One region of the Pantoea sp. X-Soil-ISGK-275 genome, then DNA from elsewhere that is predicted to be linked to it. Evidence: predicted binding sites of a transcription regulator. Region 1 holds the regulator's gene; each other region holds the start of a gene.
The links. Region 1 encodes CRP, which controls carbon source genes, mostly activating them, when cyclic AMP is high. Its sites were predicted from a motif close to ATGTGANNNNNNTCACAT; they were not measured.
Positions count from the first base shown of each region.

Region 2: the regulator CRP is predicted to act here: its motif matches at 1,874-1,891, upstream of AC6I8A_RS03985 (iron-containing alcohol dehydrogenase).
Region 3: the regulator CRP is predicted to act here: its motif matches at 1,285-1,302, upstream of AC6I8A_RS01980 (nucleoside-specific channel-forming protein Tsx).

Region 1 covers NZ_AP035976.1:3,850,141-3,858,169, reverse strand. The annotation lists gene ppiA (peptidylprolyl isomerase A) at 1-445, shown strand, start outside; gene AC6I8A_RS17985 (YhfG family protein) at 544-714, shown strand; gene AC6I8A_RS17980 (putative adenosine monophosphate-protein transferase Fic) at 704-1,297, shown strand; gene AC6I8A_RS17975 (aminodeoxychorismate synthase component II) at 1,339-1,914, shown strand; gene argD (bifunctional acetylornithine/succinyldiaminopimelate transaminase) at 2,002-3,222, shown strand; gene AC6I8A_RS17965 (YccS/YhfK family putative transporter) at 3,219-5,297, opposite strand; gene crp (cAMP-activated global transcriptional regulator CRP) at 5,356-5,988, opposite strand; gene AC6I8A_RS17955 (OsmC family protein) at 6,293-6,697, shown strand; gene AC6I8A_RS17950 (phosphoribulokinase) at 6,749-7,618, opposite strand; gene AC6I8A_RS17945 (YheU family protein) at 7,680-7,898, opposite strand; gene AC6I8A_RS17940 (hydrolase) at 7,901-8,029, opposite strand, start outside.
Region 2 covers NZ_AP035976.1:885,803-893,831, reverse strand. The annotation lists gene AC6I8A_RS03995 (D-threonate 4-phosphate dehydrogenase) at 1-548, opposite strand, end outside; gene dtnK (D-threonate kinase) at 541-1,812, opposite strand; gene AC6I8A_RS03985 (iron-containing alcohol dehydrogenase) at 1,995-3,143, shown strand; gene AC6I8A_RS03980 (dihydrodipicolinate synthase family protein) at 3,161-4,045, shown strand; gene AC6I8A_RS03975 (phosphoglycerate dehydrogenase) at 4,132-5,085, shown strand; gene AC6I8A_RS03970 (MFS transporter) at 5,130-6,455, shown strand; gene yacL (protein YacL) at 6,488-6,850, opposite strand; gene acnB (bifunctional aconitate hydratase 2/2-methylisocitrate dehydratase) at 7,023-8,029, opposite strand, start outside.
Region 3 covers NZ_AP035976.1:446,826-454,854, reverse strand. The annotation lists gene AC6I8A_RS01985 (sensor histidine kinase) at 1-1,166, shown strand, start outside; gene AC6I8A_RS01980 (nucleoside-specific channel-forming protein Tsx) at 1,501-2,367, shown strand; gene yjdN (VOC family metalloprotein YjdN) at 2,491-2,922, opposite strand; gene AC6I8A_RS01970 (LysR family transcriptional regulator) at 3,001-3,903, opposite strand; gene AC6I8A_RS01965 (amidohydrolase) at 4,017-5,330, shown strand; gene AC6I8A_RS01960 (M20 family metallopeptidase) at 5,327-6,769, shown strand; gene abgT (p-aminobenzoyl-glutamate transporter) at 6,959-8,029, shown strand, end outside.

The DNA.
Region 1 (8,029 bases):
GCTGAATAACCAGAAAGCCCCGGTTTCGGTGAAAAACTTCGTTGATTACGTCAACAATGGTTTTTACAACAACACCATTTTCCACCGCGTGATCCCTGGTTTTATGATTCAGGGCGGCGGCTTCACTACCGATATGCAGCAGAAGCAAACGGTAGCGCCGATCAAGAACGAAGCTGACAACGGCTTGCGTAATCTGCGCGGCACCATTTCGATGGCGCGTACCGCAGATAAAGATAGCGCCACCAGCCAGTTCTTCCTCAACGTAGCCGACAACGCCTTCCTCGATCACGGTCAGCGTGATTTCGGTTATGCGGTGTTTGGTAAAGTTGTGAAAGGCCAGGATGTGATCGACAAGATTGCGCAGGTCCCGACTAAAGATGTCGGTCCGTACCAAAATGTGCCGTCAAAACCGATTGTTATCCTCTCCGCCAAAGTCCTGCCTTAATTCTGAAACGCGCCGTTTTTCACTGGCGCGTCATTTGCTCTCCGGCAAAGCAAAAAATTGCTGCTTATACTTAGGGCTCACTGCTTGCCGGAGGCGCTATGACTAGCAAACTCACTGAGAAACAGAAAGCCACTTTGTGGCAGCAGCGCCGTGCTGCGAGCTACCAATCCAGCTGTCGACTGGCCGGATATTCCTATAGTGAAGCTCTTATCGATGCCGAACATGCTGAGGAGCGACTTGAGTCGCTGAGGAGGCAATATGGTGGATAACAGCTTAGCAGTACGCGATCCCTATTTGTGGCACAACGACAATGTGTTGAAGAATCGCCTCGATATTCATGATGAAGCCCAACTGCGTAAAGCGGAACTGGCGTTCAGCGCCGCGCGCCTGGCGACATTAGAACTTGGCCAGCGCAGCATCGGTTTGCCACGTCTTTGCCATATTCATCGCACGCTGTTTCAGGATCTCTACAGCTGGGCAGGAGAATTGCGCACCATCGATATCTGGCGCGATGAAACGCCGTATTGTCATTGCGAATATATCGAGAAAGAAGGCAATACGCTGATGCAGGCGCTCGAGGAAGAGCGCGGCCTGGCTGACCTTGAGCAGGAAGCGTTCGTGGCGCGTATCGCACATTATTACTGTGAGATCTTCGTGCTGCATCCGTTCCGCGCCGGCAATGGCCGCGCGCAGCGCATCTTCTTTGAACAGTTGGCACTGCATGCCGGTTATCAGCTTTCCTGGGAAACGCTCGAACGCGATGCGTGGCGCGCTGCGATCTCGGCGGGCGTCGCCGGCGATCTGGCACCGCTTACCGCGCAGTTTGCGAAAGTGGTGAGCCCGGCGAACTAAAATAGGTAGAATAGCGCCGCTTTTACTGGCCTGAGGGCGCTATGCTGCTGCTAATCGATAACTACGACTCCTTCACCTGGAATCTCTACCAGTACTTTTGCGAACTGGGCGCGGAGGTACGCGTGGTGCGTAACGACGCCATTACGCTGGATGAGATGCAAGCGCTGCCGCTGACGCATCTGGTGATTTCGCCGGGTCCGTGTACGCCGGATCAGTCTGGCATCTCGCTCGCGGCGATTCGCCATTTCGCCGGGCACGTGCCGATCCTCGGCGTTTGCCTTGGGCATCAGGCGATTGCACAAGCCTATGGCGCGCAGGTGGTGCGCGCGCGCCAGGTAATGCATGGCAAAACCTCCCTGATCCAGCACACCAACCAAGGTGTGTTTCGCGATCTGAATAATCCGCTGACCGTGACGCGCTATCACTCATTGATTGTGGCGCGCGATACGCTGCCCGCTGAGTTTGAAGTCACCGCGTGGACCCTGCGCGACGGCCAGCCGGATGAGATCATGGGTTTCCGCCATCGCACTTTGTCGTTGGAAGGCGTGCAGTTCCATCCGGAAAGCATCCTCAGTGAGCAAGGGCATCAGCTGCTGGCTAATTTCCTCAACGCGTAACTTATGTTTGCCTTCGTGTGATTTTTTATGCATATTTTGTGATTATATTTTCACATCAGCTCAACAAATAACCCGATGAGGTCATCAATGGCAGCGGAAAAACTAGCGGTAACCCGGGAAACGTTCGATAACGTTATTTTGCCTGTTTATGCACCTGCGCAGTTTGTGCCGGTAAAAGGTAAAGGCAGCCGAGTGTGGGATCAGCAGGGCAAAGAGTATATCGATTTCTCTGGCGGCATCGCGGTGACTGCATTGGGCCATTGTCATCCGGCGCTGGTGGAAACGCTGAAAACCCAGGGCGAAACCTTGTGGCACACCAGCAACGTGTTCACCAACGAACCAGCGCTGCGTCTGGCGAGTAAATTGATTGCCGCGACCTTTGCCGATCGGGTGTTTTTCGGTAACTCCGGTGCGGAAGCCAACGAAGCAGCATTCAAGCTGGCGCGTTATTACGCCTGCAAAAAACACAGCCCGTTCAAAAGCAAAATTATCGCCTTCCATAACGCCTTCCACGGCCGCACGCTGTTCACCGTGTCGGTTGGCGGCCAGCCGAAATACTCCGATGGTTTCGGTCCAAAACCGGCGGATATCGTGCATGTGCCGTTCAACGATCTCGATGCGGTAAAAGCGGTGATTGACGATCACACCTGCGCCATCGTGGTCGAGCCGATTCAGGGCGAAGGCGGCGTAATGCCGGCCACGCCAGAGTTTATGCAAGGTCTGCGCGCGCTGTGCGATGAACACAATGCGCTGCTGGTGCTGGATGAAGTGCAGAGCGGCATGGGACGTAGCGGCAAACTGTTTGCGTATGAGCATTACGGTATCAAGCCCGATATTATTACCAGCGCGAAAGCGCTGGGCGGCGGTTTCCCGGTCAGTGCGATGTTGACCACTAACGAAATCGCCTCGGTGATGGCGCCGGGCGTTCACGGTACCACTTACGGCGGCAATCCGCTGGCCTGTGCCATCGCTGAAACGGCGCTGGATATCATCAACACGCCAGAAGTACTGGAAGGCGTTGAAGCGCGTCGTCAGCAGTTTGTTGAAGCGCTGCAAGCCATCGACAGCAAATTCGCTATCTTCAGCGAGATTCGTGGCAAAGGGCTGCTGATTGGTGCCGCGCTGAAGCCGCAGTTCGCCAGCAAAGCGCGTGACATCCTCAACGCGTCCGCAGCGGAAGGGCTGATGATTCTCACCGCCGGTACCGACGTGATCCGTTTTGTGCCGTCGCTGGTGATTGAACCTACCGATATCGCCGAAGGCATGACGCGTTTCGCCAGCGCGATTGAAAAGGTGCTGGCCGCTTAATTCGCTTTTGGACGTAACACCTTGAGCCAGCGGCCATGATGCGGTCGCTGGCTCCACGCCAGCGAAGAGATGGTGTGCATCACGTTGAGGTGCTGCAAAATCCGCTTCACATGCTGTTCGACAATCGTCACCGGCCCTTCATTGAGATTCTCCGGTGCTTCCAGAATATTGCTGTCGTTGCCCGGCCCATCATACGCCAGTCGCTGCTGACAACGCTGCAGCGCGATTTCACAGGATTGCAGATAACGTTCCGCCAGCTTGGCCGTCAACATGGTGTGCTCACGCGCCAGAATCGTCATGGCGTTAATGTGCTCGACGATAAACTGACTGTGCGTAACCCACATGCGCATATCTTTCAGGTATTGCAGGTTAAAGCCCGGCTCGCTCGATGCCTGGTTTAATGAGTTGAACAGCGCGTTGTGCGCCTGATTAACCTTCATGCGCTGATAAGCCAGTTTCTCCGGCGACTGTTCAGGTCCTAACAATAGTCGCAGCGCCTCCTGATAGGCTTCCAGCGCATCGTGCGCGTTCTTGCGCAGCAGTCCGCTTTGCCACTGTGGCCACAGCCAAATCATCCCGGCGAAGGCAATCAGGCAGCCCATCAAGGTATCCATCATGCGCGGCAGCAGAAACTGTGCGCCGTTGAGCGACAGCAGCTGCAGCGAATACACCGCCGTGACGGTGAAGCCAATCATCGACCAGCCGTAATATTTCCGCGTGATCAGATAACTCGCCAGCGTGATCCCTAGCATAAACAGCAGCGTGATCGATTCCGGCACCGCCAGCTGGAGCGACGCGGCGGCGATCAGCAATCCGGCAAAAGTGCCCAGCGCACGGTGCTGGATGCGCACGCGCGTCGCGCTGTAACCGTTCTGGCTGACGAACATGATGGTCATCAGAATCCAGTAAGGTTTGGGAATGTTGAAGAACAGCGCCAGCGCGCTGCCAAACATCAGCATCACGGCAAAGCGTGCCGCGGTGCGTAACGCGGTGGATTTGAATGACAGATAACTGCGCAGCGCGGGTAACAGCGGCAAACGGCGCTGGCGATCGGCCATCAGGTCACGCGTGTAGAGCGGCTTCTGCGTACGCAACACGCGGGCGATGCGGCTGAAGTGATACAGGCAGAAGTTGCCGACCGGGTTATCCGGATGCTGGCGCGCAATTTTCTCCAACGCGCCGAGCTGTTTCTCCATATGAAAACGGTCTGGCAGCTGATGGTAGAGAATTGCATCCGCCAGCACGCGCAGTCGCGCCGAGATGATTTTGGCGTTCCAGCGAATCACCGCTTCGGCGTGGCTCTCTTCAACCAGCTTCTGCACCTCTTCCGGCTGATGCAAACTCACCGAGATGTGTTCCTGTAAATCCAGCGCCACCTGGAAAGCGCGCGTCAGGCGTTTGTGGCTGTTATCGCGACTGGCCGACAGCATATGCATTTGCTGGTAGCAGGTGGTGATGAGATCGACCGCCTTTTGCTGACGTGCCAGCAACGGTGGCAGCGCTTTTTCCGGATCGGTCAGCTGCGTCAGTAAGGTGTATTTGGCATCGCAGTAATCCGCCAGCTCGCGGAACAGCAGGCTGAGCGACTCGCGCATCGGCTGCTCTTTCCACAGCCAGAACCAGAACCAGTTGAATAAGCCGTACCACAGCGTGCCGCCAATGTAGAGCAGCGGCGGCACCCACATCGGCATGCGTCCAACCAGGCTGAGCGTGAAAATAGCGGCAATCAAAGTCGCGGGCAGCAATCGTGCATGCAGCGGGCCGATTTCGCCGGTCACGCCAATCAGCAGCGGCAACGCCAGCAAAATCAGCGGCAGCGGAACCTGATAAGCGGTGAGGATTTGCATCAGGAAACTGCCGGTGGCAAACAGCGAACCCCCCACAATCAGGCGTTTGAAGAAGCGTTTGTGCGGCGTATCCAGACCCGCCATGTTGCAGCAGGCCGGCACTAACGAGAACAGCAGCCCTTTTTGCAGATCGCCAAACAGCCAGCCGAGAGCCACAGGCAGGCACAGCACCAGCGTTTGCCGCAGCGCATAGTTAACTTCGGGATGATAGATGATTCGACGCCACATCAGCTCATCGCAAATAGAAACGGCGCGATGTTGCCATCACGCCGTGGGTGAGAAGAAATTAGCGGGTGCCGTAAACGACGATGGTTTTACCGTGTGCAGAGATCAGGTTCTGATCTTCCAGCATTTTCAGGATACGACCCACGGTTTCGCGTGAGCAGCCCACGATCTGACCAATCTCCTGACGGGTGATTTTGATTTGCATCCCGTCTGGGTGAGTCATCGCATCTGGCTGTTTGGCCAGATTTAGCAGCGTTTGCGCGATACGTCCGGTGACATCGAGGAAGGCAAGGTTGCCCACTTTCTCAGATGTCACTTGCAGACGACGCGCCATTTGCGACGAAAGTCGCATTAAAATATCCGGGTTTACCTGAATCAGCTGACGGAATTTTTTGTATGAAATTTCAGCCACTTCGCAGGCAGACTTCGCACGTACCCAGGCACTACGTTCCTGGCCTTCTTCGAAAAGACCGAGTTCGCCGATGAAATCTCCCTGATTGAGGTAGGAGAGAATCATCTCTTTGCCTTCTTCATCTTTAATCAGTACCGCTACGGAACCTTTTACGATGTAGTACAGCGTTTCCGCTTTCTCACCCTGATGGATGAGCGTGCTTTTGGATGGATATTTGTGAATATGGCAATGGGACAGGAACCATTCGAGTGTAGGGTCTGTTTGCGGTTTGCCGAGAACCATTCGCTATTATCCTCTGTTGTAATCGTGCCCAAAACACAGGGGGCATTTTTCCCTGTCAGGCGGTTTAATCGTCGAGCGTTTCCAGTAAAGGAAAAATTATTCCGGGTGGACTCTTAAGCTACGCTTTTGATTCTTCCGGCCTTCGTCTGTGATGACGAAAATATTTTCAGCACTGTTTGTAGCACAGCTTTTGCGAGCTGTCTTGTGTTGTCTCGCTTCAGCACAAGGGGGATTACTCTGGATTGCTGTTTGTCAGGTGAAAGCGTACTCTGGCGGCAAAACCGCCGCTTCAGGAGAGAGAATAATGCAGGCACGAGTGAAATGGGTGGAAGGTCTTACCTTTCTCGGAGAATCCTCATCTGGCCATCAGGTATTAATGGACGGTAATTCCGGTGATAAAGCGCCAAGTCCAATGGAGATGGTGCTGATGGCCGCGGGCGGCTGTAGCGCCATTGATGTGGTGTCGATCCTGCAAAAAGGGCGCAGCAATGTGGCGGATTGCGAAGTGAAACTCACCTCAGAACGCCGTGAAGAAGCGCCACGCATTTTTACCACCATCAACCTGCATTTTATCGTCAGCGGCAAAGCGTTGAGCGATAAAGCGGTTGCGCGCGCGGTTGACCTGTCAGCGGAAAAATATTGCTCGGTGGCGATCATGCTGGGTAAAGGCGTGGAAATTACCCACAGCTATGAGGTTGTCGAGTTGTAATCGGTCGAAGGGGAGGCATTCATGCCTCCCTTTTCACCGCCCGCACCAAACCTATTCAATCCGCTTCCCTTCAATCAGTCGCTGTACCAGCGGCAGCATAATCAGCTCCATCGCCAATCCCATTTTGCCGCCCGGCACCACCAGGGTATTGATGTGGGAAATAAACGATCCCTGAATCATCGCCAGCAGATAGGGGAACGCGATGCCTTCCAGGCCACGGAAATGAATCACCACGAAGCTTTCGTCGAGCGAGGGAATTTCGCGGGCGGCAAACGGGTTTGAGGTATCAACGGTCGGCACGCGCTGGAAGTTAATGTGGGTGCGCGAGAACTGCGGCGTGATGAAGTTAATGTAATCCTCCATCGAACGTACCACCGAATCCATTACTGCTTCGCGTGAATGGCCGCGCTCGCCGGTGTCACGCACCAGCTTCTGAATCCACTCAAGGTTAACAATCGGCACCACACCAACCAGCAGATCGACATGCTCCGCCACATTTTGCTGCTGCGTAACCACGCCGCCGTGCAAGCCTTCATAAAACAGCACATCGGTGTTTTCCGGCAGCGGCTGCCACGGCGTGAACGTGCCCGGCACCTGATTCCACGGCACCGCTTCATCGTAGGTGTGCAGATATTTGCGTGATTCGCCGAGGCCGGTTTGACCGTAATGTTTGAACGTCTGCTCCAGTAGGCCGAAATCATTGGCTTCCGGGCCGAAGTAGCTGATGTGGCGACCGAGATCGCGTGCTTTGCGGATCGCCATGTCCATTTCCGGACGCGTGAAGCGATGGAAACTGTCGCCTTCGAGTTCCGCCGCATGCAGGTTCAGCTGCTGGAAAATCTTACGGAAGGCGAGGCTGGTGGTGGTGGTTCCGGCGCCGCTGGAACCGGTGACGGCAATAATTGGATGCCTGGCTGACATAACAGAGCTCCCTGTGAAGTCCGGCGATGAGCATTGTTACCACGAATTGCCGCGGGGTGCATCAGCCGCGAAATTCACCCTTCGGCATAATATTGATCGATTCATGCAGTTCCGACCACACCAGCACCACGTCGCCGCGCTCCAGCTGGCGGCGCACGTCGGCGACTTTTTGCAGCAAACTGCGTTCCTGCTCGCCGTAATCGGTGCCTTCGCGTAACACGAAGGTTTCAATCAGATTTTCCAGCGTCTCCGCTTCGAGTTGTTGCCAGGGAATAATCACTATTACACATCCAGATAAGTTGAGAGCCAGTCGGGCACGCGTTGTTCCAGCCACATTTTCGGTTTAAGCAAGGTGCCGCCGACAAAGCCGACATGGCCACCTTGCTGCGTCAGCTGATACTGAATGGAGGC
Region 2 (8,029 bases), 3.0 Mb from region 1:
ATGCGCTCGCCGTTTAAGGTATCGAGGAACTTGCGCAGCGCAATATGCGTGGTGACATGAATCACTTTCAGCTTATCGGTGTAGAGCACCATGGCGTAATTTTTGGTGTTGGTCAGCTGCGCCAGCAGTTCGGTGTGGCCGGGATAAATATGTCCCGCCGAGTGCAGCGCCTCTTTATTTAACGGTGCGGTGGCAATCGCCTGCACCTCGCCAGCCAGCGCCAGTTCGGTGGCGCGTTTCACGCAGCGCCAGGCCAAATCGCCCGCCTCTTTCTGCACCACGCCGGGCTGCAGCGCGGCGGCATCCGCCAGCGGCTCATCAATCACGTTGATGATGCCGGGCGCGAAGTGCGCATCCTTGACCTGGTCGAGCACGCGCAGTTCAGCCTGCGGCGTGACATTGAGTCCCATTACCCGACGCAGCGTGTTGGCGCAACCCACCACCACCGCAGGCACGCCCGCTAACTCACCTTCTGCCAGCGCTTTAATGATGATCTCCGGGCCAATGCCCGCCGGATCGCCCATGGTAATCGCAATAATTTTACTCACTCGACTTCTCCTCAATAAAACGAATGGCTTCTACCAGGGTGTTTTCGTCACCAAAGCCACCTGCTTTGGTCATCACCGGCAGGTGTAATTCACTGTTAAGCAAAACCCCGTACGGCACGCAGCCCGCCACAAGGCCCTGAATCTGGAAACCGCTCGCGCCAAACGCCTGCGCCACGGCAATCGCCACATCACCGCCAGAGAGATACAGCCCGGCAGGCTGCGCCCTGCGGCACACGCGGCGGGTTAACTGCGCGAGAAACTGGCAGATGCGCTCGCCCAATAGCTGACGTGAAACCTGATGCTGTTGGCACAACTGCTCGATCTCGTGGCGCTGATCGGCATGTTGCGTAGTGCGCACCACGCAATGCGCGCCGTCGTGCAGCGCCTGCTGCATCGCCTGCTGCCACTGTTCAGCCTGCGGCCAGGCCGGTTGGGCAAAAAGCTGGCGGATATCAATATCGATAACGCGGATGTCGCGCTGGCTGGCGAGGCACGTAATCTGCTGCTGCGCAATCGCGCTCATCGAGCCAACCACCGCCAGCACCGGACGCGGCTGACGCGCCGCCAGCATCGCGCCAAGCGCATCGCTGAGCCCGGACGCACCGGCCAGCAATGGACGCGTCTCCAGCGTGGCTGCCGCAGCCATTAATAAGGCAATGTCGGCGTCCTGCTCGATATCCACCACCAGCAAACCTTGCTTGCTGGCCAGCACCTGCGCCAGCTGGTCGCCACGCAGCGTGGCGAGATCGAGGGTTTCACCCGGCAAGGCGCTCTGCATCTGCAATCGCGTCAGCACATGGCCGCTGGTGACCGGCGTTTTAGGATCGCTGGCGAATTCGCTGTCGATCAGACGTTGCTGGTGGATCCACACTTCCCCCGCCCGCGTGGTGCGTCCAAGCTTCGGCACCGCCGGCACCACTAAGGCTAATGTTTTGCCGCTGGCCTGCATTGCGGCGGCGATTTCCGCGCCGGGATTGCCGCGCAGCGTGGAATCAATCTTCTTGAACAACCAACCGTCATTAGCGATGGCCTGATGTTGCTCAATCGCCGCCCGCGTGCGCCGGGCCGCTTCCTGTTCGCTGAGCGCACGGCTATCGGTGCTGATGACCAGCACATCGGCGACATCAGCGTCATGCGGCGTGCTGCTATCAAACAGCACATGCACTCGCGCCCCGGCTTGTGCCAGCCCGCTGCCCGCGTCATTGGCGCCGGTAAAATCATCGGCAATCACCAGGACTGGCGTTTTCCATGGCGGTAAAGTCATGCTCTCTCCTGTTCCGGCCGCTGTCGTGCTGCAATGATTATATTCAATCATGATTGATTATATGTGAGCAAGATCAAATTAATCGAAATCAATTTGTCCTATAAAATTAGGCACTGTAGTGATAGACCTCGCGCTGCATGAGCAAACTTAATCATTCAGCGCAAAAAACGTAAGGGTAAGAGATGAATATCAACAGCACCGTGATCAGTGGCTTTCAGGCGCTTAATGACCTCAGCTATTTACTGCAAGGTAAAGAAAAAGCGCTGCTGGTGACCGATAAGAATATCGAAGGCATTCCGGCGGTGCAGACGCTAATCGCCCAGCTGAAGCAGCAGATTGCCAGCCTGAGCATCGTCAATACGGTGCCGCCAGAGCCCAGCCAGCACGATGTGGCGGCCATTGTCGCCGCGCTGCCGAGTACTGATGTGGATTTGGTGATTGGCGTCGGCGGTGGCAGCGTACTGGACGTCGCCAAGCTGCTGTCGATTCTGTGTGTTGAAGGCGCGCCAACACTGGACGCGCTGCTGGCGGGTGAAAAGCCGCAGACGCGCACCACTTCGCTGCTGATCCCCACTACCGCAGGTACCGGCTCAGAAGCCACGCCCAATGCGATTCTGGCAATCCCTGAGAAAGAGACCAAAGTCGGCATAATCTCGCCGGTGATGCTGCCAGATTATGTCGCGCTGGTGCCAGAGCTCACCACCAGCATGCCACCGCACATCGCCTCTTCAACCGGTATCGATGCGCTGTGCCATTTAATCGAGTGCTTTACCGCTACCGTGTCGAATCCGGTGAGCGATAACTATGCGCTGATCGGCATGAAAAAGCTGTTTGCCAGCCTCGAAACCACCCTCGCTGAGCCGGATAACCTTGAAGCGAGCCTGAATATGCTGTGGGCGTCTTATTACGGTGGCGCATCGATTGCGCATGCCGGTACGCATCTGGTACATGCGATGTCTTATCCGCTGGGCGGCAAATATCACCTGCCGCACGGCGTCGCCAATGCCATTCTGCTCGCACCCTGCATGCGCTTTGTGCGTCCGGCGGCGGTGAGCAAATTCGCTCAGGTTTACGATTTGCTACCGGATGCCGATACCTCGCTGGACGACGAAGCTAAATCCCACGCGCTGGTGGCGTACTTTGCCGCGCTGGTGAAACGCCTGAAGCTGCCCGCCAGCCTGGAAGAGCTGGGTATCGGCCCGGATCATCTGCCGTATCTGGTGGAAGCCGCGCTCGACGTGCAGCGCCTGATGAAGAATGTGCCGATGAAAGTGGATGCTGATGACGTACGCAACGTCTACCTGACGCTGTTTCCGGCTTTGAATCACTAAGGATTATCGAGGACAACATGAGCAAGAAAATTCAGGGCGTGTTAACCGCCATCGTCACTACTTTCGATCGCGACGGCGCATTCAATCCAGCCGCCCAACGCGAACAGGTTAAACGTCAGTTAAGCGCTGGCAACGGCATCTTCTGCGGCGGCACCAACGGCGAATTCTTCGTGCTGAACGAACAGGAGAAGCTGGCGGTGACGCAAACCTGCGTTGATGAAGTGAACGGCAGCGCGCCGGTGGTGGCGCACATTGGCGAGATCTCCACGCGTGAAACCATTCGCCTTGGGAAACAAGTGGCGAAGCTGGGCGTGGATGCGGTTTCGGTGATCACGCCCTATTTCGTGCCACTGAAACAGGAAGAGCTGATTGCCCACTATCGCGCGGTGGCCGACGCCATCGACGTGCCGCTGTTCCTCTACAACATTCCGGCACGCACCGGCAACACGCTGCAGCCAGAAACCGTACGCACGCTGGCCGCGCACCCGAACATCATCGGCATCAAAGACAGCGCCGGCAGCTATGAAAGCCTGAGCGGCTTCCTGCAAGCGGCTGTAGGAATCGACAGTTTTGATGTGCTGAACGGCCCGGATTCGTTGATTCATCAGGGCTTTGTCGACGGTTGCTCGGCCTGTATTTCGGGTCTCGCTAACGTGGCGCCTAAAGAGATCAATGCGATTTGGGCACGCTTTCATGCCGGCGATATCGAAGGTTCGCGCCTGGCGCAGGAGAATGTCACCGGTCTGCGCACCGATCTGTATAGCGTGGGCTTCTCTCCCGCCGCAGTAAAAAAAGCGGTGACGCTGCTGGGCTTTGAGGTTGGCGACAGCCGCTACGCGGTGAGTTTCTCTGCCGAAGAAGAGCAGAAGATCCGCCAGATTGTGAATCAGTATTTGCAGTAATTTTCAGGTGAGTAGCCAGCCAGGTCGTCATCAATGGCGACCCTGGCACCGGCTGTTATCTGTTTTTTTCAACATCGGGAAGAATTATGAAAGTCATCTGCACTTCACCGTCGTTTGCGAAATATGACGCGACGCCGATAGCAACGCTGCAGCAGCACGGTTTTGAGCTGATCATGCTGCCCGCCGATGCGCCGCTAAGCGCACTTGAGCCGCATCTGGCTAACACCGTGGCGATGATCGTGGCCTTTACCGACATCAACCAAGAACTGCTGGCGTTAGCGCCGCAGCTGAAAATCGTCTGTAAGCACGGCGTTGGCGTCGACAACATCAATCTGGAAGCGACGCGCGCACGCGGTATTTACGTCACCAATGTGCCCGATGCCAACAAACACGCGGTTGCCGATTTCGCTTTTGCGTTGATCCTCAACAGCGCGCGTCAAATCACTCAAGCCGCCATCGAAACTCGCGCGGGTAGCTGGCCGCGAATTTTTGCCACCGACGTCTACGGCAAAACGCTGGGCATCATCGGGCTGGGTAATATTGGCAAGCAGGTTGCGCTGCGCGCCAAAGGCTTCAACATGCGGGTGATCGCGTTCGATTTTTATCCCGATGAGCAGTTTGCTGCCGAGCACGGCATCGAATTCGTCACGCTGGATCAGCTGACCGCAACCAGCGATTTCATCACTCTGCACATGCCGCTTACCGACAAAACGCACAATCTGTTTGATGCCGCGCGCCTCAAACGCATGAAGAAAAATGCCTTCCTGATTAATGCCTCACGCGGCGGCGTGGTGAACGAGCAGGATCTTTATCAGGCGCTGCTGGATAACGTGATTGCCGGTGCGGCGGCCGATGTGTTTGTGCAGGAACCACTGAGCGAGCATCCGCTGTTCACGCTCGGCAACTTCATTCCCACTGCGCACATTGCCGGTTACACCGACGGTGCAATCAGTGCGATTGGTGAACGTTGCGTGTCGCAAATTGTGCAGTGCATCCAACAGGGCGAACGCCCAATCAACGTGATGAACGGGCTGGAATAACACGCCGCCTTTCTCTGTAACCCTTTTTCGAGTGGATAATTATTATGACTAACTCTGCGCGCTCGAGTCGTATCCGTTGGTGGATTGCTGGCCTGATGTGGCTGGCCATCGCCATTAACTACATTGACCGCACCGTGCTCTCGGCAGCGGCACCGCATCTGATCAAAGAGCTCGATATCAATCCTGAAATGATGGGCTTCATCATGGCGGCGTTCTTCTGGTCGTATGCGCTATTGCAGATCCCGGCGGGCTGGTTCGCCGATCGCTTCGGTCAGAAAAAAGGTCTCGGCATCGCCGTCGGCTGGTGGTCAATCGCGACCATGGCGATGGGCCTCGCAACCGGTTTTAAATCGCTGCTGGCGCTGCGTTTAGCCCTCGGCGTCGGTGAAGCCGCCGCCTATCCCAGCAACGCCGGTATTACCGCGCGCTGGTTCCCGGATCGTGAACGCGCCACGGTTTCTGGCCTGTTTGACAGCGCCTCCAAGTTTGGTGGTGCGGTGGCCATGCCGTTGATTGTCTTTATGATCGCCCTGTTCGACTGGCGTCTGACCTTCCTCGCCATTGGTGCGCTCGGCTTGTTCTGGGTGATTGCCTGGTACTTTATCTACTCTGAAAACCCGGAAGATCATAAGTCGATCAGTAAAGAAGAAGTGCGCTTCATCCGTGACGGCCAGGCGCAGAAGCACGGCGATAAAAGCGTGCGTCCGATGAAGTGGTACAAACTGCTGCGCTACCGCAATATCTGGGCGATGTGCATTGGCTTCTTCACCATCAACTACACCTCTTATTTCTTTATCACCTGGCTGCCGACCTATCTGGTGAAAGATAAAGGCATGGATTTCCTCAAAATGGGGATGGTAGCCGCGCTGCCGCTGATCTGCGGCATGGTGATTGAAGTGCTGGCGGGTTGGGCATCGGATCGCATGGTGCATAACAAAGTGCTGTCGCTAACCGCCACACGCAAACTTTTCCTCACCATCGGCCTGCTGATGGCGCTGTGCATCGGCTTTGCTCCGTTCACCGATTCGGTGTTTATGACCGTGCTGCTGCTGTGTATCGCCAAATCCGGCACCACTGTAGCGGCATCACAAGTGTGGGCTTTGCCGGGTGATGTTGCACCGCAAAACAGCGTGTCGATTGTCGCGGGCCTGCAGAATACCGTTTCAAACATGGGCGGCGCGGTGGGACCGATTATTACCGGCGCGATTGTTGGCGCAACAGGTCATTTTACCTGGGCGCTGGTGTTCTCAGCGGTGTTAGTGGTGATTGGCATCATTAACTATCTGTTCCTGATGGGTAAAGTTGAACCTATCGTCGATGAGGAGCAGGTTTCACATTCACATTCTGTTGCAAGCGGCGCGGCACGGTAATCGGCTGGGTCGCCATGCATGGCGACCCTAGGTTATTTACCGGCGATAAACAGCCGATAAGCGGCAATCACCGCGAGAAAATCTTCAACGCCGCAGAAAGAGAGGCTCTCTTCGTCGTAATAGGTCATGCCCTCTTCCATGCCGTCATCTTCCAGCGCCAGCTGGTTGGCACGAATCATCACCTCTTCTTCATCCAGCCACAGCGTGTATTCATGTCCAACGCGCTGCCAGTGATTAATAGTGCCTTTCACCTGCCGGGCGGCGGCCTCAACCTCATCCAGCAACGGCAGATTGTCGTTGACCTCTTCGTTGAACCAGTGCCCCACTGCTTCGTGGTCCATCGACATACGCACTTTGACCTGACCGGTCAAATCACGCAGAAATTCGTACTCCATGGGTTTGCCTCATACTGATGACGCGCCGTGCGGCACCGTGTTAGTGCATTTTGTGCGCAGCACGCTGAATAAAGTGGGATCGCGCTCGCATTATGCCTGGAGATGTCAGCGGAAAAAAGGGCATAAAAAAAGGGACGATTTTCATCGTCCCCTTGTTCATCCCGATAGCCGATTAAACGGCAGTCTGGAAGATCACGCTATCCGCTTTTTCAGTATATTGTCCCAGCTGATCAAAGTTGAGATAGCGATAAGTGTCAGCCGCGGTCTTATCAACCTGCAGCATGAACTGCTGATACTCGTCCGGCGTTGGCAGCTTGCCAAGCAGCGAAGCGACCGCCGCCAGTTCAGCTGACGCCAGGAAGACGTTCGCGCCGGTACCCAGACGGTTCGGGAAGTTACGGGTTGAGGTGGAAACCACCGTCGCGCCGTCCGCCACACGCGCCTGGTTACCCATGCACAGTGAACAGCCCGGAATCTCGATACGCGCACCGCTCTTACCGAAGACGCTGTAGTAGCCCTCTTCGGTCAGCTGTGCGGCGTCCATTTTGGTTGGCGGCGCAACCCACAAGCGGGTTGGCAGCTGGCCTTTATGGGCATCCAGCAGTTTACCGGCCGCGCGGAAGTGACCAATGTTGGTCATGCACGAACCGATAAACACTTCGTCGATCTTCTCGCCCTGCACGTCAGACAACCAACGCGCGTCGTCTGGATCGTTCGGTGCGCACAGAATCGGCTCTTTAATCTCGGCCAGATCGATATCGATCACCGCCGCGTATTCCGCATCCGCATCGCCTTCCAGCAGTTGCGGATCGGCCAGCCATTTCTGCATGCCTTCAATGCGGCGCTCCAGCGTACGACGATCGCCGTAGCCTTCCGAGATCATCCACTTCAGCAGCACGATGTTCGAGTTCAGATACTCGATGATCGGCTCTTTATCCAGCTTGATGGTGCAGCCAGCAGCAGAACGCTCAGCCGAGGCATCGGTCAGCTCAAATGCCTGCTCAACTTTCAGTTTCGGCAGACCTTCGATTTCCAGCACGCGGCCAGAGAAGATGTTTTTCTTACCTTTCTTCTCAACGGTCAGCAGGCCCGCTTTGATCGCGTACAGCGGAATCGCGTGTACCAGATCGCGCAGGGTGATGCCCGGCTGCATTTCGCCTTTGAAGCGCACCAGTACCG
Region 3 (8,029 bases), 3.4 Mb from region 1:
TGATGCCGATGGTGATGCATGAAGAGAAACTCAAAAGCACCTATATCGTTCAGCTGTGGGACGAAAGCAACCATCTGCGCGCCAGCTCGTGGCCGGGCCTGCATGCGCCATTGCAGCTGAAAAAAGGCTGGACCGATTTGAAAGTCGGGGATTGTGGCGACGACTGCGAATGGCGTGTTTACACGCGGCCCGGCGAGCTGGGCAGTGAAATCGGCAATATTCAGGTGCTGCATAATATCGGCTACATGAAAAGTATCATGGTCAAGCGAGCGCTCTCCGCCATCATTCCGTTGGTGCTGATGATGCCGCTCTCACTGATCGTGATATGGCTGGTGGTGCGGGCGATAACGCGTGATTTACGCGTGGCGTCGCGCCATATCGCAGCCCAGGAAACGCTGCATCCGCATAGCGTTTCACCTGATGGTTTACCGGACGAAGTGCTGCCGCTGGTGGCAGCTTACAACGCCTTGCTGGATAGACTGCGCGCGGCCTGGTCATCGCAGCGTCAGTTCCTCGAAGATGCGGCGCATGAGCTGCGCACGCCGGTCACCGCCGTGACCTTGCAGCTGGAGAATCTGCGGCAACATATTCAACCCGGAGAAGCCCGCCGCCAGTTCGATCAGCTGGAAGCGGGCGTAACGCGCACGCGCCATCTGGTGACGCAGCTGCTGAATATCTCGCGTCAGGAAGATCAATCGGTGGTCGCCACGGTGGAAAGCATCGAGCTGGACGACCTGCTGAAAGAGAGCATTGAGCAGTTGATGGTGGTGGCAGATAAGCGCGGCATTGATATCGGCTTTAACGGCACCACCCATTATCGCCTGCACGCCAGCCGCTCCGATCTGCGAAGCCTGTTTGATAACCTGATCGGCAATGCGATGCTGCACACGCCGGAAGGCAGCCTGGTCGATGTGCTGCTGCATCGCGTCGGTAATCACACCGTGGTGGATATTGTCGATAACGGGCCCGGCATGGCGGAATCCTTTATCGAACGCGCCTTTGACCGCTTCACCCGTTCGCCGGACGTGCAGGCGCAAGGCAGCGGCTTGGGCTTATCGATTGTGCGCAGTGTGGCGCAAAAGCATCAGATGCAAGTTGCGCTGTCGAACCGCCACGATCAACAGGGCCAGATTGCCGGCCTGCAGGTACGCGTTACCCTCCCATAACCCGTAGGGTCGCCATTCATGGCGACCATGCAACCTATCGCACCATTCTCTCAACCCCTTTTTCCCGACGAACGCGACACGTAAACGGTTGCGGGGTTCCGTTCGCCTCACGGTCTTTATGTGATAACGATCACATTTCCAGTGAATCAAACTGCAACACTTTTTGACAAACGTGACCAAAATCTATTTTCTATGCCTCTGTTACAGGCACATTACGCAAGCTTGAAAATCTGGCGACACAGACCGGATACGACAACTCACTGCCCATCCCCTGGGATCAATTTCACCCGATCGCGGCGACGGCCCGGCGATCAAAAGCATGTGGTTAACAATAATGAAATATAAAGCGTTGATAGCAGGGGCCTTATTGGCCAGCAGCTGGACTGGTGCGGCACAAGCGGCAGACAGCGATCCGCAGTACGTTTCTGACTGGTGGCATCAGAGCGTGAACGTGGTGGGCAGCTACCACACCCGTTTTGGACCCCAGTTCAACAACGACGTGTATCTGGAATACGAAGCCTTTGCTAAAAAGGATTGGTTCGATTTCTACGGCTACCTCGATCTGACCAACTTCTTCGGCGTGGGCAACAGCAACGCCAACGGCGTGTTCGACCACGGTTCGCCGATGTTCATGGAAATTGAGCCACGTTTCTCCATCGATAAGCTGACCGGCACCGATCTCTCCTTTGGTCCGTTTAAAGAGTGGTACTTCGCCAACAACTACATCTATGACATGGGTCGCAACAGCGATAGCCGTCAGAACACCTGGTACATGGGTCTCGGCACTGACATCGATACGCACAGCGATATCGGCCTGTCGCTGAACGTTTACGCGAAATACCAGTGGGAAAACTACGGTGCGGCGAACGAAAACAGCTGGGATGGTTACCGCTTCAAGGTGAAATACTTTGTGCCGATTACCGATCTGTGGGGCGGCAAGCTGAGCTACATCGGCTTCACCAACTTCGACTGGGGTTCCGATCTGCGTGATAAGTCCGATCGTTCACGCACCAGCAACTCGATTGCATCGAGCCACATTCTGTCGCTGAACTACGATCACTGGCATGTTTCAACCGTGGCGCGTTATTTCCACAACGGCGGCCAGTGGGCTGACGGCCAGGAGGTGAACTTCGGTAACGGTCCGTTTGAAGTGAAATCGACTGGCTGGGGTTACTATTTGGTGGTGGGTTACAACTTCTAAGTTGTTGGTTTCCCTCACCCTAACCCTCTCCCACAAGTGGGAGAGGGAACAGATCGTGCCCCTACCTACTCTCTCTCCCGCTTGCGGGAGAGGGCTGGGTGAGGGCTAGCGCGCACCCTATACTCAAATCTGCGGCTTATACGCATTCACCATCCACGGTACGCCGAACTTATCGGTCAACATGCCAAAGCCATTGGCCCAGAACGTCGGTGCCCAGCTTTTCGTCACTTCACCGCCCGCTGACAACGCCTCAAACCAACGCTTGCCTTGCGCCTCATCCGGCGTGGATAAACTCACGGCAAAACCGCCATACGCCGCCTGCGGTGCGCCATCGCTCATCATCAATTCGCCCTGACCGATGCGCAGGTGGGCATGCATAATCTGCTCCGGCGAAAAGCTCACGCCCGAGATACAACCTTCGTCCTCCACCGGCGTTTCATCCGGCATATCGCCATAAGTCATCTTGAACAGAAGCTCGCCGTCGGTGGCGTCGAGGTAGAAGGCAATCGCCTCTTCGCAGCGACCGCTGTAAAAAACATACGGGGTAACTTGCATGCTCTGTACTCCATAAAGGGAACGTCCCCTGCAAGTGTAGTGCACATTATTTATACCGTTGCGAGCCAGGCCGCACTCTTACCTTTGCTGACAGTAGCGCCGAAACAGCTGCGCCATGTAGGCGCTCATCGGTGTCAGCGCGGTGTCTTTGCGCTGGATAAGGTAGAAAGTGGCTTTCGGTAAGGGTTCGTCGAGCTCGAGGGAGATCAGCTGGCCGCCGTGCGTCGGGTCTTCAATCACATCGCGCGAAATAATGCTGACGAAATCGCTCTGTGCCACCAGGCTGGTGCAGGCCATAAAGGTCTCGCAGGTGACGACGATTTTCGGTGCCATGCCGCGCTCGCCAAACAGATCGTGCAGCAGCCGATAATAGCTTCCCTGCGGCGTCGGCATGGTCCAGTCGCAGTGCTGCAACTCAGCCAGCGTGCGCGCGTGCGCCATCGGATGTCCTTTGCGCATCACCACCTGATAATCACGCTCCATCAGCCGTTCAAACACCAATTCCTGATCGAGATGATTTTTATCATAGGTATTGATGGTGAAATCCAGTTCGCCCTGGCGCAGTTCATGCACCATCGAAACCAGCTGACCTTCAACAATCCGCACCTTAACCAGCGGATACTCGCGATGAAATTGATTAATCACCTGCGGCATGACGGTGCGCGCAATACTGCCGCCCACGCCGATGTTAACGCGCCCGCCGGCTAATCCCAGCCGCTGCTGAATATCTTCCTGCGCTACCCGCAACTCTTCCAGTATCAGGCTGGCATGCTGAAAAAAGTTATCACCGATATCGGTCAGCGTTACGCCCTGCTGTCGCCGCTCGAACAGGCGTGCGCCCAGCGCCAGCTCCAGTTCCTGAATCGCTTTGGTCAGCGCAGGCTGTGAAAGCCCGGACAAGCGGCTGGCGGCGCGAATACTGCCCTGACGTGCCACGTCAACAAACGCGCGCAGCTGATGAAGTTTGAGGTTCGCAGACATAGTTTGATGATAACCGTTGTTTATCAGTAGCAAGATATTCGCATCTTATGCGCGGCAAAACCAATGTGTAGATTCGGATGAATGCATAAAAAACCAACACAAAGGACATGCCGATGAAAACCCTTTCTGACCTCGTCAACGCGCGCATCCCGCAGATGCAGGCCTGGCGACGCGATCTGCACCACTTTGCCGAATCGGGCTGGCTGGAGTTCCGCACCGCCACGTTGGTGGCTGAAGAGCTGCATCGTCTTGGTTATCAACTCAAACTGGGCCGCGAGGTGATCGATGCCGACTCGCGCATGGGATTGCCCTCTGATGAGGTGCTGGTGCAGCAGGAAGCACGCGCGCTGGAGCAAGGCGCGCTGCCGCAGTGGATTAAGCACTTCTCCGGCGGTTTTTGTGGCGTGGTCGCCACGCTGGAAACCGGTCGTCCGGGCCCGGTGATGGGTTTTCGCGTGGATATGGATGCGCTCGATCAGAACGAAAGCCGCGCCGCCGATCATCTGCCAACGCGCGAAGGCTTTGCCTCCTGCAATCCCGGCATGATGCACGCCTGCGGCCACGACGGCCACACCACTATCGGCCTGGCGCTGGCGGGCGTGTTGATGGAGATGCAAGCGCAGCTGAGCGGCACCATCAAACTCATTTTCCAGCCCGCCGAAGAAGGCGTGCGCGGGGCGAAAGCGATGGTCGCGGCCGGTGTGGTGGATGATGTCGATCTGTTCACCGCCATCCATCTTGGTACTGGCGTGCCCGCTGGAGAAATCGTCTGTGGCAGCGACAGCTTCCTCGCCACCACCAAACTCGACGTCAATTTCACCGGCGTCGGCGCGCACGCCGGTGGCAAACCGGAAGAGGGTCGCAACGCCCTGCTGGCTGCGGCGCAGGCTACGCTGGCGCTGCACAATCTGCCGCAGCACAGCGGCGGCGTGGCGCGCGTTAACGTCGGCGTATTGCAAGCCGGAACCGGACGCAACGTGGTGCCCGACTGCGCGCTGATGAAGGTGGAAACGCGCGGCGTCAGCAATCAGGTTAACGACGATATCTATCAGCAGGCGCTGCGTGTGATTGCCGGTGCGGCGGCGATGTACGGCGTGGAGTATGACGTCAAGCTGATGGGCGGCGCACGCAGCTGTACGCCGAGCCCGGCGTGGGTGGAATTCATCCACCAGCAGGCCGAGGCGCTGGGCATTTTCAACTCGGTGATCGATACCAAACAGCAGGCGGCGGGCTCGGAAGATGCCACCTACATGCTGGAGCGCGTGCAGCAGCGCGGCGGCCAATCCTCCTACGTGATTTTCGGTTGCGATCTGGCGGCAGGCCATCACAACGCGAAGTTCGATTTCGACGAAGCGATCATGGCGACCGCCGTACAAACGCTGGCGACGCTGGCCCTCAATCAAGCGCAGGTTGGAGGCCAGCGATGAGCCACAGCGAATTTATCGATCACTACATCAACCAAAACCAACCGCGTTTTACCGCCCTCAGCGATGCCATCTGGGACGTACCGGAAACCCGCTTTGAAGAGACAAAGTCTTCCGCGCTGCTGGCCGATGCGCTGGAGCAGGAAGGTTTTCGCGTTGAGCGCGGCGTCGGCAACATCGACACCGCGTTTATCGCCAGCATTGGCAGCGGCAAACCGGTGATCGCCATTCTCGGCGAGTTCGATGCGCTGGCGGGTTTGAGTCAGCAATCGGGTTGCGCCACGCCGCAGCCGCTGGTGGAAAACGGCAACGGCCACGGCTGCGGCCACAATCTGCTCGGTACCGCCGGTTTGGCTGCCGCTTTCGCCATCAAAGCCTGGTGGGCGGAGCATGGCCAACGCGGCACGCTGCGCTTCTACGGCTGTCCGGGTGAAGAAGGCGGCTCCGGCAAAACCTTTATGGTGCGCGAAGGCTTATTCGACGATGTTGATGCGGCCGTGACCTGGCATCCCGAAGGTTTCAGCGGCATGTTCAACCTCAGCACGCTGGCAAATATTCAGGCCGCCTTCCGCTTCAAAGGCGTGGCGGCGCACGCGGCCAACTCGCCGCATTTAGGACGCAGCGCGCTGGATGCGGTGACGCTGATGAACACCGGCGCCAACTTCCTGCGCGAGCACATCGTGCAGGAAGCGCGTCTGCACTACGCAGTGACCAATGCCGGCGGCGTCTCCCCCAATGTGGTGCAAGCCGACGCCGAAGTGCTGTATCTGATTCGCGCGCCGCAGCTCGATCAGGCGCAGGATATCTATCAGCGCGTCATCAACATCGCCAAAGGCGCGGCCCTGATGACCGACACGCAGATGACGGTGCGCTTCGATAAAGCCTGCTCCAATTACGTGCCGAATCGCGCGCTGGAAAGCGTGATGGAGCGCTATTTGCATCAGTTTGGTTTGCCTGATTACAGTGAAGCGGAACAGGCGTTTGCCGCCGAGATGCGATCCACGCTAAGCAAAGACGATCTGCGCAACGCGCGTCTCAATGCAGCGCGCACCGGCGGTGAAGCGGGCGTTGCCTGGAGTGAAGCGCTCGGCGACAAAATTCTGATGGATGAAGTGGCGCCGTATGCAGTGACGCGCGAGATCCTTTACGGCTCAACCGATGTCGGCGATGTGAGTTGGGTGACGCCCACCGCGCAGTGTTTTGCGCCCTGCTTCGCCTTCGGCACGCCGCTGCACACCTGGCAGCTGGTGGCGCAGGGCCGCACGTCCATTGCGCACAAAGGCATGTGTCTGGCCGCCAAAGTGATGGCCGCCACCGCGCTGACCTTGTTGCAGGATAATGAAGCGCTGGCGCGCTGCCGCGATGAGTTCCAGCGCGTGCGCCGCGAGCAGCCTTACGTCTGCCCGATTCCAGCGGATGTCACACCGTCGAAGTTGAAGTAATCGTGCGATTCGTAACACGGTGCGCATAAATGCGCACCCTACGACGTAGGGTCGCCATTCATGGCGACCATCACCATGAACGCACGAAACATATCGCCATTCATGGCGACCACTGAAATACCAAAAAAAATACAAAAATATAGCCCCCAACGGGCATGCAAACATAACAAGACGAGATGAGGACCTGCAATGGAAGTGACCACGGAGAACCGCAGCCCCGGAAAGCTGTTTAGCTGGATTGAACGCGTCGGCAACAAAGTGCCGAATCCATTCTTACTGTTCGTCTATTTGATCGTGGTGCTGATGGTGGCCACCGCCATACTCAGCAGCCTCGACGTGGCGGTGAAAAATCCGGCCAACGGCGAACTGGTGCGGGTAAACAACCTGCTAAGCGTCGCCGGGATTCAGTGGATCCTGCCCAACATCATCAAAAACTTCAGCGGCTTTACGCCGTTGGGATCGATTCTGGCGCTGGTGATTGGTGCGGGCCTGGCGGAAAAAGTCGGCCTGCTGCAATCACTGATGGTAAAAATGGCGTCGCGTGTGAGTCGTCGCTACGCCAGCTACATGGTGCTGTTTATCGCCTTCTTCAGCCACATTTCGTCCGATGCCGCGCTGGTGGTGATGCCGCCGCTCGGCGCGCTGATCTTCCTCGCGGTGGGACGCCATCCGGTGGCGGGATTGATGGCGGCGATTGCCGGCGTGGCGTCCGGTTTTACCGCCAACCTGCTGATTGTCACCACCGATGTGCTGCTGTCCGGCATCAGTAGCGAAGCCGCCAAAGCGGTGAGCGATACCGTCCACGTTAGCGTGATCGACAACTGGTACTTTATGGCCAGCTCGGTGATTGTGCTGACCATCGCCGGTGCGCTACTGACCGACAAGTTTGTCGAGCCGCGCCTGCCCGCGTGGAACGGCGGCAACAACGATCGCCTGCCGCCGCTCACTGCGCTGGAGAATCGCGGCCTGAAAGCTGCCGGTATCGCCGCGCTGGTGTTTATCGCGCTGATGGCGCTGCTGGTGGTGCCGGAACACGCGCCGCTGCGCAATCCGAAAACCGGCGGTATCATTCCGTCGCCGTTTATTCAGGGCATTGTGCCGATCATCATCCTGTTCTTCTTTGTGGTAGCGATTGCCTATGGCGCGGTGACAAAGCAGATTCGCCACGCGGATGATATCCCGCAGCTGCTGGTGGATCCGATGAAGAGCATGGCGGGCTTTATTGTGATGGTGTTTCCGCTGTCGCAGTTTGTTGCCTTC